3 regions of the Lysinibacillus sp. RC46 genome follow, and region 2 is predicted to be linked to each of the others. Evidence: riboswitches for the same ligand, from Rfam matches in the RefSeq annotation. Region 2 holds a riboswitch; each other region holds the start of a gene.
What was found. A riboswitch is a leader RNA that binds a small molecule or an ion and turns the genes downstream of it on or off. The one in region 2 is predicted to bind S-adenosylmethionine.
Positions count from the first base shown of each region.

Region 1: another riboswitch for S-adenosylmethionine. It lies ahead of ABH966_RS25590 (Na+/H+ antiporter NhaC family protein); the one in region 2 lies ahead of ABH966_RS22725 (O-acetylhomoserine aminocarboxypropyltransferase/cysteine synthase family protein).
Region 3: another riboswitch for S-adenosylmethionine. It lies ahead of ABH966_RS26650 (MetQ/NlpA family ABC transporter substrate-binding protein); the one in region 2 lies ahead of ABH966_RS22725 (O-acetylhomoserine aminocarboxypropyltransferase/cysteine synthase family protein).

Region 1 covers NZ_JBGCCF010000049.1:10,722-14,973, reverse strand. Annotated here, with positions in the region: gene ABH966_RS25610 (VOC family protein) at 1-9, shown strand, start outside; gene crcB (fluoride efflux transporter CrcB) at 558-920, shown strand; gene crcB (fluoride efflux transporter CrcB) at 917-1,246, shown strand; gene ABH966_RS25595 (hypothetical protein) at 1,277-1,624, shown strand; SAM riboswitch class I at 1,863-1,970, shown strand; gene ABH966_RS25590 (Na+/H+ antiporter NhaC family protein) at 2,079-3,359, shown strand; gene ABH966_RS25585 (DUF3951 domain-containing protein) at 3,966-4,124, opposite strand.
Region 2 covers NZ_JBGCCF010000034.1:45,995-50,246, forward strand. Annotated here, with positions in the region: gene ABH966_RS22720 (hypothetical protein) at 1-351, opposite strand, end outside; gene ABH966_RS22725 (O-acetylhomoserine aminocarboxypropyltransferase/cysteine synthase family protein) at 746-2,047, opposite strand; SAM riboswitch class I at 2,165-2,278, opposite strand; gene ABH966_RS22730 (glycerol-3-phosphate acyltransferase) at 2,537-3,169, shown strand; gene ABH966_RS22735 (DASS family sodium-coupled anion symporter) at 3,356-4,252, shown strand, end outside.
Region 3 covers NZ_JBGCCF010000062.1:1,628-5,879, forward strand. Annotated here, with positions in the region: gene ABH966_RS26640 (PhzF family phenazine biosynthesis protein) at 1-193, opposite strand, end outside; gene ABH966_RS26645 (pyridoxal phosphate-dependent aminotransferase) at 301-1,470, shown strand; SAM riboswitch class I at 1,658-1,762, shown strand; gene ABH966_RS26650 (MetQ/NlpA family ABC transporter substrate-binding protein) at 1,853-2,686, shown strand; gene ABH966_RS26655 (methionine ABC transporter ATP-binding protein) at 2,792-3,817, shown strand; gene ABH966_RS26660 (methionine ABC transporter permease) at 3,810-4,252, shown strand, end outside.

The DNA of each region.
Region 1 (4,252 bases), on a different contig from region 2:
CAATCATAGTAATAAATTATGACATGATTGCAACAGCAGAAACAAGTTCATCTGTTACACTACTTGTGTGAAGCAGATGCTATATGTATACACGTGCGATGGCAGAGTGGCTAAAAGAATCAAGTTCCTTTTACGATGAAGGAACTAAAATCGGTAAGAAGTGTCCTTGATTCCTACAAATAGACAATACGATTGGCTGTGTTAACTAATTAACCTTTACTACTACTCCAACATTTACTATTATGGTTTGCCGCAGTTAAACGAAATAATAGAAACTGTCTTTATTTTCAAGAAGAGCGAAAGTCAACAATCTTCTATTTTTCAATTAAAACATGTTATTGAAACATCGCTGGAAGACCCTGTCGAACAAAGCTAGTTCGATAGGGTCCAAATCAATTTATCGGAACAATTTCAAGGTTTATCGCCCTAATTTTTAAATTTATCGCCTAACTTTTTTAATTTATCACCCAACTTTAATTTAACGCCTAACTATTATCTAAAATGGGTATCTCATGATACACTTTTTAATATAGACATTTTAATAAGGAGTCTTTACTTTGAAATCATTTTTAGCTGTTGGAATCGGCGGATTTTTGGGTGCCATCTGTCGATATAGCCTTGGTCTAGTACTTTCAAATAACGGTGGTTTTCCATTTGCGACACTTTGTATGAACTTAATTGGCTGCTTTTGTTTAGCATGGCTATTTACAACGTTTACAAAGCGAACACCTGTTATTATAGGAATTGGTACTGGCTTTTTTGGTGCTTTTACAACCTTTTCAACATTTTCTTTAGAAACGCTATTACTTTTGCAGGATAGTAAATGGCTACAAGCCGTTCTTTATATTTTTGTAAGTGTTTTTGGCGGTTTAGCTTGTGCATGGCTAGGATTTAAACTAGCAAAGGGGCGCTTCGTATGATAATGATTGGTATCGGTGGATTTTTGGGTGCACTAACAAGATTTTATCTAGGAAGATTGATTGTCCATACATACCCATGGGCAACATTTTTTATTAATATAACGGGTTCTTTTGCACTTGGCTTTCTATTTGCATTACATCCAAATGATTGGATTTGGCAGTTTATAGGGCTTGGTTTTTTAGGAGCATATACGACCTTTTCAACATTTGGTTTTGAATGTTTGCAACTCTTAGAGCAGAAAAAATGGAGGCAAGCGATTATTTATATATGCACTACAGTTTTATTCGGTTTACTTTTCGCGGCACTTGGCTTTGTCCTTGTGTAGCAGCATTTTTGAAATACTAGAGGTGATTTTTTGACACAGCCGTCCATTGAACAATTACAAGCGCTCGAAGCTGAAATTGAACAAACATTATATACTTTAATCGACTTAGAACTAGAAGAAAACTTTCCAGAAATGAATACTCGCTTTGCACAATTACTTGCAAAGGTTCAGGCTACTCAGTTAATTGATTATAAACTTGACGTCCTCGTTGATCCTCAAGGATTGGCAACAGAAACCTGCACTCTACTACAAAGTTTAATAGAAGCAAAGGCTAGACCACAAAAAAGACAACGCCTCCTAACACATCGTATGATTTTAAAAATATGGCTACGTAAAAATCAACGCTTTATGACGGAATTTTTACCACAAATGTTTTAGGTGAGGCGCCCCTCCAATTCTAAGGGCGCCTCCTTTTTCCCCCTTTCAGTTGTTAAATCAAGTTGTGCTGCGTAAAAACAGCGACACCAAAAATTCACGCTTTCCTATCCTCTAAACCTCTTACTTGTTCAATTTCCTTAATTAATATAGCTTTTAAACCAAGCTTGATTAAAAATATGTTGCAAAAATCGACTTTTTATTATAATATTTATTATTGTGAAAAAAATAATATATTTGCTTCTTATCAAGAGAGATGGAGGGACTGGCCCGATGAAATCTCGGCAGCGGAACTTATGATTTAAGTTACTGTGCCAAATCCAGCAGGCAAAGGCTTGATAGATAAGAGGAGTGTTTTATAGATATAAGGCCTCTTCTTGTTGTTACAAGAAGAGGCCTTTTTATCGTAAAAAGAATGGACAAAAGACGTGTCCAATTTTATTTTTTGGAGGTAGACATGAAGAAAGAGAATCCATGGGCGCTGATCCCATTTGTTGTTTTTTTAATTTTATTTATTGGTTCAGGGGTTATTACAGGTGATTTTTACGCCTTCCCTGTCATTGTAGCCATTTCTATTTCAGGCGCTGTGGCTTTGGCAATGAATCGAAAAGAATCGTTTGCGCAAAAGGTTGATATTTTTTGCAAAGGCGCAGGAAACTTAAATGTCATGCTGATGGTCATTATTTTTCTCTTGGCTGGTGCCTTTTCAGCGGTAGCAAAAGGCATGGGGGCAGTGGACTCCACTGTAAACTTTGCTTTATCGGTCGTTCCGCCAAACTTACTTGTCGTAGGCTTGTTCATCATCGCCTGCTTTATCTCCCTATCAATGGGTACATCGGTGGGAACGATTGTTGCACTGGCTCCAATTGGAGTTGGGATAAGCGAGCATATCGACCTTTCCATGGCTTTAGTAATGGCAGCGATTGTTGGCGGTTCGATGTTTGGCGATAATTTATCTTTTATTTCAGATACAACAATTACTGCCGTTCGTTCACAAGGTGCACAAATGAAGGATAAATTTAAGGTGAATTTTTGGATTGTGTTGCCGGCAGCTATTGTAACGAGCCTTATTTTAGGAGTTATCACAATGGGTGAAACTGCACAAGTGGAGCATTTAAGCTATAGTTGGGTAAAAATTGTTCCCTATGTTTTGGTTATTATTTTAGCGTTAGCTGGAATGAATGTTTTCCTTGTTCTGGCATCTGGGATTGTTCTTGCCGGGGCTGTTGGCTTAGCGGATGGCAGCTATCACTTAATGAGCCTTTTTCAAAAGATCGGCGAAGGAATGTCAGGCATGTATGAAATGGCATTCCTTGCGATATTAATAGCTGGAATGGTGGAGGTTATTAAGTTTAACGGAGGGATTGACTTTCTACTTCACCTTGCAACAAAAAGGATTAAATCGAAAAAAGGTGCTGAATTTGGCATTGCCGGCCTAGTGGGTTTAACAAATTTATCTACGGCCAATAATACGATTGCTATTTTAATTGCTGGTCCACTTGCAAAAAATATTGCTGAACAGTATGAGATTGAGCCGAGAAAATCCGCAAGTATATTAGATATTTTCTCCTGTACGATCCAAGGTCTACTGCCATACGGAGCCCAATTCCTGGCAGCCGCAAGCGTAGCCGGAATATCGCCAGTGAGCATGCTGCAATACTCTTTCTATCCAGTCCTTATAGGAATTTGCGGAACCATTGCTATCCTCATCGGATACCCGAAAGAAAAGAAAGCCTGAGCTTCATCACTTAAAAAAAAATATTGTTTTACCATTAAAATAATCCAATTGTTTTGAAAGAAATAATCAAAACGATTGGATTTTTTATTTGAGGCTATTCATTTTTTGTGATAGAGATAATACTTAAAAGTTACAATTACACTTTCTCATTAGTTATTTCGTAGCGTCTATATTTGAACATAAATCCAATTCCAAGAATAGGTCCAATCGCTAATATTGTAAAGATCCACTCCCATCCAATGATCCTCAGTATAATAGGGATTAGATTTATTGAAAATATAGTAAGTAAGAAACCAATACACATTTGAAAAGTAAGGGCTGTACCTACATAATCAACCTCGGCTATGTCTGAAACTAACCTTCCTAAAAACAAAATCATTCTTTGATCTATACGAAAAGGTTGGATTGTCATTTACACAAAATTATTGACTGTCCCTTGATTAAATAATACCAAATACAGGATAAAATTCCTTCGTAAATCTTATCATTGATAAAATAAAAATAATCTACTATTATTTCTTATTGAAATAATAGTAGATTCTCATATTTTATACTATTAGTTACATGAAGCCTGCAGCTTACTGTTTGATGTTTGTAACCACTCACTTAATTGTCATGTTTACCTCTACCATTCATGGCATCATCATATGGTGTATAGGTCATAGTAGGTACTTTCTTTTTCACAAAAACGCGATATATTGCCCGAACCAAAATGCTTGAAAAAATCAGACTTACAATAAGCGCAACACTATTCCCAATATTCATTCCATCCTATCCTTTCTCACTGAGTAGTTAGTTATAGTTTTCCTACTTTGCAAGTGTACTACTAATTAATGTAGGCAACTGTACTATTATATTGTCATCAAACATTGGACATGCCTAGATTGTAATAT
Region 2 (4,252 bases):
TGTTAAAGCTTGTTGCACCAGTCTTATTTCCTCCTGCGTAAAATTTGGTATTGCATACGTACGTTCAACTAATTGGAATGTGCCGTATTTTAAATAATACTCTGTCGCAGGTAGAGGAATATGATTTGCTCCATAGCTTTCATAAGCTTCGAAAACTTCTTTTACTGTATAGCCTTCCTCTTTGACATAAACCATTTCCTTAAAAGCAGAATGTCCAAAGATCTCTTGCCATTTACGCTCAACTGACACAAGTATGTTTTGAATGGACATGTTGTTCACAAACACATGACCTTCATTTAATTCATAAATAAGATAAGATGCAATGTTTTGCGCACTATACACATTTCCCATTTAAAACACTCCTTTATCATCAGTTTTGTAGATAAGAGTAGCTACTGGCTGAGTAACTACTCCTCTTCATATATTCAAAAGTGGGGGAGCACTTATGAAACTAAATTAGTTTGAGCATTAATTGAAAACACTTTACCGATCAACAAGTCGGCGCTTTAAATTGGTTCTAGGTTGGTAGCCCTTCGAACACTTTTCTTATTTCCTAGTATAAAACAAGGATTTAACCAAGTCAACAATACTTATAAAATTACTAGGTATTAATTTTAAACCATTTCATTACTCTCACCAAATGAGGGGAGCGGATGATGTAGCAACGTTTGACGCATTACCAAATGAGGCCTATCGAATGAGAAAATACGTAAACGCTACAACATTAGCCAATGTATTTTATTTATTAAGCTTCTACTTCTTGTTGTGAAGCTGTTACTTGTTCAATAGCTTGTTCTAAATCTGCAATGATGTCCTCTACTGCCTCTAAACCGATTGATAAGCGAATGAGCGACTCGGTTACGCCAGTTTGGATTAGCTCTTCAGCAGATAGTTGCTGATGTGTAGTAGATGCTGGATGAATAATTAATGATTTAGCATCCCCTACATTTGCTACGTGTGAGAATAATTTCACACTATCGATTAATTTACGCCCTGCTTCACGTCCACCTTTAATGCCAAATGTAAGCACAGAACCGAAGCCATTTCTTAAATATTTTTTAGCTAAATTATGGGTAGGGAAATCTTCTAAGCCGTTGTAATTTACATATTCCACAGATGGGTGGTTTCGTAAATATTCAGCTACTGCTAATGCATTTTCATTGTGTTTAGGAATACGCAAATGAAGCGTTTCTAAACCTTGTAATAAATTAAATGCCGCATCAGCACTTAATGTTGGTCCAAAGTCACGTAGCAGTTGCACACGCAGTTTTGTGGCGAATGCTGCATCTGCTGTGTCAATACCATAACGCAAACCGTGATAAGAAGCATCTGGCTCAGTAAAGCCTGGGAAACGTCCACGAGTCCAATCGAACTTCCCTGCATCTACTACAACGCCACCTAAAGTTGTTCCATGACCACCAATCCATTTCGTTGCAGAATGAACAACGATATCTGCACCGTAGTCAATTGGTGTAGAGCCATATGGTGAAGCAAATGTGCTATCAATAATTAATGGCAAGCCGTTTTCATGTGCTATATTTGCTACTGCTTCAATATCTAGTACCTTTAAACTTGGGTTACCGTAAACTTCAGCGAACACGGCCTTTGTTTTATCAGTAATAGCAGCTTTGAAATTTTCTGGATTTGTTTCATCTACAAAAATCGTTTTAATACCGTAGTTTGGTAGTGTGTTAGCGAATAAATTATAAGTACCTCCGTATAAAGAGCTACCTGCAACAATTTCATCGCCTGCCCCTGCAAGATTTAAAATGGAAAACGCGATTGCTGCTGCACCAGATGAAAGTGCTACTGCTGCTGTACCGCCTTCTAATAAAGCGACGCGTTTTTCAAAAACATCTACAGTTGGGTTTGTAATACGAGTGTAAATATTACCAGCTTCCTCTAAGGCAAAAAGACGTTGCGCATGAGCAGTGTCTTTAAAAACGAAAGCCGTTGAGCGATATACGGGTACTGTACGAGATCCTGTTACCGGGTCTGGCTCTTGGCCACCGTGTAACAGCAATGTTTCTGGTTTAAATTTTGTCATTGTATACCTCCAAATGGTTATTTTTTTACGATGGTACCGGAGATGAGGAGGATTTTTTCAGTAGAAAACAAAAACCCTCTTCAGCTAAGAAGAGGGTTGCGGTTGCAAGTTTTCCTCCCCTTATCTGCCAGATCCAAGTAAGAATCTGTAGGAATTAGCACCTTAGCAAGTTCGTCACTTACTGGTTGCCGGGCATCATAGGGCCTATCCCTCCGCCGCTCTTGATAAGAGTATGAGATTCAATTTCCATCGTTGTTACAAAGTATAAACATAGACTTTTTCTCTGTCAATACTAAAATTTTATTTTTTCCGAAACTTCTGTCTGCTTCTTTACGTAATCCAAACACATACACTATTTTAGATATTTATTGTTTTGGTCACCAAAGCATGGACTGATTTCCGTTTCGGCTGGGCGTTTCCTAGGGGCTTCGGGCTAACACAATGTTAGAACTTTTGTGATGAACCCATTATTTGGAAAGGAGAATTTTTATGATAAAAGCCGTTATTATTTTTCTTCTTGTTGGTTATTTGATTGGCTGTATTCACGGCTCTAAAGTTGCTCAGTTTTTATCAGGGGTAGATTTAAAAATGGCCGGTCATGGCAATGCAGGTGCCTCTAATGCAACACTTTCCCTTGGCTGGAAATACGGCATATTAGTTGCACTGATCGATATCGGTAAAGGCGTTGCAGCTATAATCGGTGCACATGTTTATTTAGCAGATATAACACAATTAACAGAAGTACAAGTTTGGCTCTTCATCTATATCGTAGCTTCCGGTGTCATTCTAGGTCATAATTTCCCATTTTATATGGGCTTCAATGGCGGTAAAGGAACTGCTTCAATCATAGGAATATTACTTGCGATTGATTGGAAAATTGGCTTGTTTGCACTCATTTTATTTGTTATTTTATCTTTCGTGACGAACTATTTAATTGTCGGTGTACTTGAATTTTATCTCGTTTTTTGTACAGCCACTTATTTATGGATTCCTGGAGTTGGCCCAACGATTTTAGCCCTATTACTTTTTGGTATAGCCATCATTTTGCATATCGAAAATATTAAGCGATTGATGCTAGGAACTGAGCCTAAAGTAACTTCAGCATTCAAAAAGAAAAAATAAAATCTTTTGGATATTTTTGTCTTTTCTTTGACCGTATATTTTCTCGCAACTGCCCATTATCGCTATAAATAGAGGGTATTTCACATACTAGTTTTTTTACAATAATTAGACAAATTAACTTTCTTAATAAAGCATTTTACTAGCCGATGTGAAAATTACAGTCATGTTTAAGAAAGGATGAAAAGTATGTCTACTTCTGAACAAGCAAAACAGAAACGTAATTTGAAACCACTCTGGATTGGATTAGCCTTCGCTTCATTAATCATCATTACTTTTTTACCTAACAACGGCGATTTACCTGTAGCCGGACAACGAGCTTTGGCTATTTTAGCTTTCGCGGTCATCCTATGGGTTACAGAAGCAGTATCCTATCCCGTTAGCTCTGCCATGATTATTGCTCTCGTTACAATCTTACTAGGGCTAGCTCCGTCAATGGAAGATCCAACGAGAGCGTTAGGAACATCGGATGCATTAAAGTTAGCATTAAGCGGATTTAGTAATTCTGCAGTTGCACTAGTAGCCGCAGCTCTTTTCCTAGCGGCAGCCATGCAAATTACGAATTTACATAAACGTCTTGCGCTTTGGATACTTTCACTAGTTGGGACAAAAACGAAAGCCATTGTATTCGGTGCTATTTTAGTATCTATTGCACTCGCATTCTTTGTCCCTTCTGCTACTGCACGTGCAGGCGCAGTTGTACCAATACTACTCGGAATGGTAGCAGCATTTGGTTTACCACGTGATAGTCGACTTGCTGCTTTACTAGTCATTACTTCTGTACAAGCTGTTTCCATTTGGAACATCGGTATTAAAACGGCAGCAGCTCAAAATATGGTCGCTTTAAATTTCATCAAAGAACAATTCGGTGTAGATATTTCTTGGGGTGCTTGGTTACTTTACGCTGCCCCCTTCTCAATCATCATGTCAGTGGCTCTATTTTTCATTATGATTACACTAATTAAACCTGAAACAAGTAATATTGAAGGTGGTAAAGAAGTAATCAAAAAACAGCTTGCGGAACTTGGTCCATTAAAAGCTCCCGAAATTCGATTAATCATCACATCGGTAGTTTTACTATTTTTC
Region 3 (4,252 bases), on a different contig from region 2:
GCGTAAACCATCTAAGAAAAAAATCATGATCCTTCTTTTGGACAAAAGCTGTTGTTGGTACGGGTATCTCCTGAGCAATTTTCTGCATGGTCGACTCAGGTATTGGTGAATCAAGTAAACAGACTGCTGCGGGATTTCCCTTATAAAGTTCTGTAGTAAAAGCATTGACGATAAAATACGAGACTTTATTCAATTTTCCTCACCTCATATACTATTGGGCTCTAGACAATTACTAAAAAAAGTAATATTATGTGCATCATATCTTTAATAATTATTATATTCTGAAAAAGGTGGACATGCATGGAATTCTCAAAAAAACTACAGCTACTTCCAACTCAATTTTTTGCAGCACTTGTGCAAAAAGTAAACGCTGCTCTTGCTGAAGGGCGTGATGTTATTAATCTTGGTCAAGGTAATCCAGATCAACCCACTCCTCCACATATTATTAAAGCATTGCAGGAGGCGGCAGAAAATCCTCAAAATCATAAATACTCTCCATTTCATGGCATAGCAGAATTACGCCAAGCAGCTGCAAGTTTCTACAAACGCGAATACAATGTTGACATTGATCCTGACACAGAAGTAGCTATTCTCGGTGGTACGAAAATTGGTCTTGTTGAGTTACCGTTAGCCGTTTTAAACCCTGGTGATACTATGCTATTACCCGATCCTGGATATCCAGATTACTTATCAGGTGTCGTATTAGGCGATGTTAATTTTGAAGTTATGCCTCTTTTTGCAGAAAATAATTTTCTGCCTGATTATAATGCTTTATCCGATGCAGTAAAAGAAAAGGCGAAGATGCTTTACTTGAATTACCCGAATAACCCAACTGGCGGTACTGCAACACTTGAATTTTTCGAGGAAACAGTACGCTTTGCAAAAGAGCACAATATTATCGTAGCACATGATTTTGCCTACGGGGCGATTGGATTTGACGGCAATAAACCTATCAGCTTCCTGCAAGCTGACGGTGCAAAAGATGTCGGTATCGAAATGTATACATTATCCAAAACGTATAATATGGCAGGCTGGCGCATTGGTTTTGCAGTTGGTAACCCTGATATTGTTGCAGCCATTAACCTTATTCAAGATCATCTATTTTGTAGTCAATTCCCTGCCGTGCAACAAGCCGCGGCAGTTGCACTTACTGCTTCCCAGAGTTGCGTGGATAAGCTAAGTGCGACTTATGAGCGTCGACGAAACGTACTGATCGAAGAAGCTCAGCGAATTGGTTGGCAAGTAACAGCACCGAGAGGCTCTTTCTTTGCATGGCTCCCTGTTCCATTAGGTTTTACGAGTGAACAATTTGCCGATTTATTGCTCGACAAAGCTGATATCGCAGTAGCTGCAGGCAATGGCTTCGGTCAATATGGTGAAGGCTATGTGCGGGTTGGCTTACTTGTTAGCGAAGACCGCTTACGTGAAGCGATCAGTAGAATTGAAAAATTAAACTTATTTAACTCATGAAGTAGACTCTACCCGAAAAACTGTTCCATTAGCTCAAACTTGCTATGGGAACAGTTTTGTCTCTTTCTTGCGGATTCTTTCGCAACTAAATATTATAACAAAATAAAAAATTTTAAAAATTCAATTGACTTACTATATCCTATAATTTATATTAGTTCTATCGGATTTACAAAAAAATATTATAAATCTCTTATCAAGAGTAGCTGAGGGACTGGCCCTATGAAGCTCGGCAACCTCCTTTTTTAAGGAAGGTGCTAAATCCTGCAAACGATCATCGTTTGAAAGATAAGAGAGGACACTTTTTTATGAGCCTCTCTTAATTTTTTTAAGAGAGTTTTTTTTATTTTCAAAAACCGATAAAAAAACTTTGGAGGTATGTTTCATGAAAAAGAAAAATAAAATTTTATTAGGTTTAGCAAGTCTCACATTAGTAGCAGCATTAGTAGGCTGTGGTACTAAAGAAAATAGTAAGGATAGTCAAAGTAAGGCTATTAATGAAAATAAGATTGTAGTAGGTGTAACTTCTGGTCCACACGAACAAATTGCTGAGGTTGTAGCAAAAGTTGCCAAAGAAAATGGCTTAGAGGTAGAAGTAAAATCTTTCTCTGATTATGTTTTACCAAATACATCGTTAGCAGAGGGCGATCTTGATGTAAACAGTTATCAACACAAGCCATTCCTCGAGACATTTAACAAAGATCACAATACAGATTTAGTGCCAGTTGGAAAAACAATTTTAAATCCTCTAGGCATATACTCTGAGAAATATAAATCATTTGATGACGTTCCTGATGGTGCAACGTTCGGATTACCAAATGATCCAACAAACGGGGCTCGTGCTCTATTTGTCCTTCAAGAGGCGGGCTATATTAAATTAAAAGACGGTGCAGACTTAACAGCATCTATTCGCGATGTGGAAGAAAACAAAAAGAATTTGAAATTCATTGAATTAGAGGCTGCACAAATTCCAAAACAGCTTAGTGAAGTAGATGTAGCAGCTATTAATACAAACTTCGCTCTTGATGCTGGCATTAATCCTAAAAAAGACTCCATTCTTTTAGAATCTACGGACTCTCCATATGTGAATTACATTGTAGTACGTGCCGAAAACAAAGATGACCCAACGATCAAAAAATTTGTTGAAGCTTATCAATCTGATGAGGTACGCAATTTTATTGAAAAAGAATTCCAAGGCTCTGTAATTCCAAGCTGGTAAGTGACGATTAAGGACCATTCATAAAATCAAGAATCTGCGGGACTCCTACAGGAAAGCTAGCAGATTCTTGATTTATAGAAGGACTAAGAAAGGAGATATCACCGTATGATTCAACTAGAAAATATAACAAAAGAATTTAAAACTAAAAATGGTATCGTCAAAGCAGTAGATGGTATTAACTTGCATGTCAAAAAAGGTGAAATTCATGGGGTTATTGGCTACAGTGGTGCAGGAAAAAGTACTCTTATTCGCTGTGTCAATTTATTAGAACGTCCAACAACAGGAAAGGTATTAATCGATCATGTAGATATTACTTCCCTTTCTCTAAACGACCTTCGCAAAACTCGTCAAAAAATCGGGATGATATTCCAGCATTTTAACCTTTTAAAAACAGCGACTGTTTACAACAATATCTCGGTACCATTAAAGCTTCTAGGCTATAACGACTCCGAAGTGAAAAAACGCGTTGCAAAATATGCAGAAATTGTTGGCCTAACAGAGAAATTAGATAGCTATCCTAGCCAGCTTTCAGGTGGTCAAAAGCAACGTGTCGCTATTGCACGTGCCCTTGCCCAAGAGCCTGAGATTTTGCTCAGTGATGAAGCGACAAGTGCACTCGACCCCGAAACAACTGACGCCATTCTTGAGCTTCTCTTGAAAATTAATCGCGAGCTAGGCATCACTATTTTACTCATTACACATGAAATGAATGTTATTCAAAAAATTTGCGACGATGTATCTGTTCTTGAATCAGGGGCGGTTGTGGAATACGGCTCTGCTATAGACCTATTTTCAAAGCCTCAGCATCCAACGACACGAAAGTTTTTAAATACCATTTCTCAACGTAATTTATCCCCTTCCCTTATCGAGCAATTAAATGTTTCAGGAAGTGTTATTCGTTTAACATTCCTTGGTGAAAGTACAGGGAAACCATTACTAGCAGAAGTGAGTAAAGTTTATGATGTTCAACCGAATATTTTAACCGCCAATATCATTGAATTAAAAAACGGCATTGTCGGTAATATTGTCGTGCATCTACACGGTGAAGCACATATCGTAGAAAAAGCACTTAAGTATTTTACAGAAAACGGAGTAAGCGTTGAGGAATTAGGAGGCGAATTAAATGAATAGCATTCAAAGCTTCTTTGCAGATTGGTCAGATGTTATTGGGAAATCCATTATCGAAACCTTCCAAATGGTCGGGATTTCATTATTTTTCTCTATTTTAATAGGGATCCCATTAGGGCTTTTAATTGTTTTAACTCGCCCAGGACAATCGTTTGAAAATAAATTTCTCTATCAATTTTTCAATTTATTTATTAATATTATCCGCTCTGTACCGTTCATTATTTTACTATTCTTCATTTTACCGTTTACGAAGCTAATCGTCGGCACAACTATTGGTGTAAAAGGTGTTATTGTACCGCTTGTTGTTTATACAACGCCTTATATTGCGCGACTTATGGAAACTGCACTTTTAGAAGTTGATCCGGGTGTTGTGGAAGCTTATACAGCAATGGGTATTAAACGTCGTCATATTATTTGGAATGTCTTATTACGAGAGGC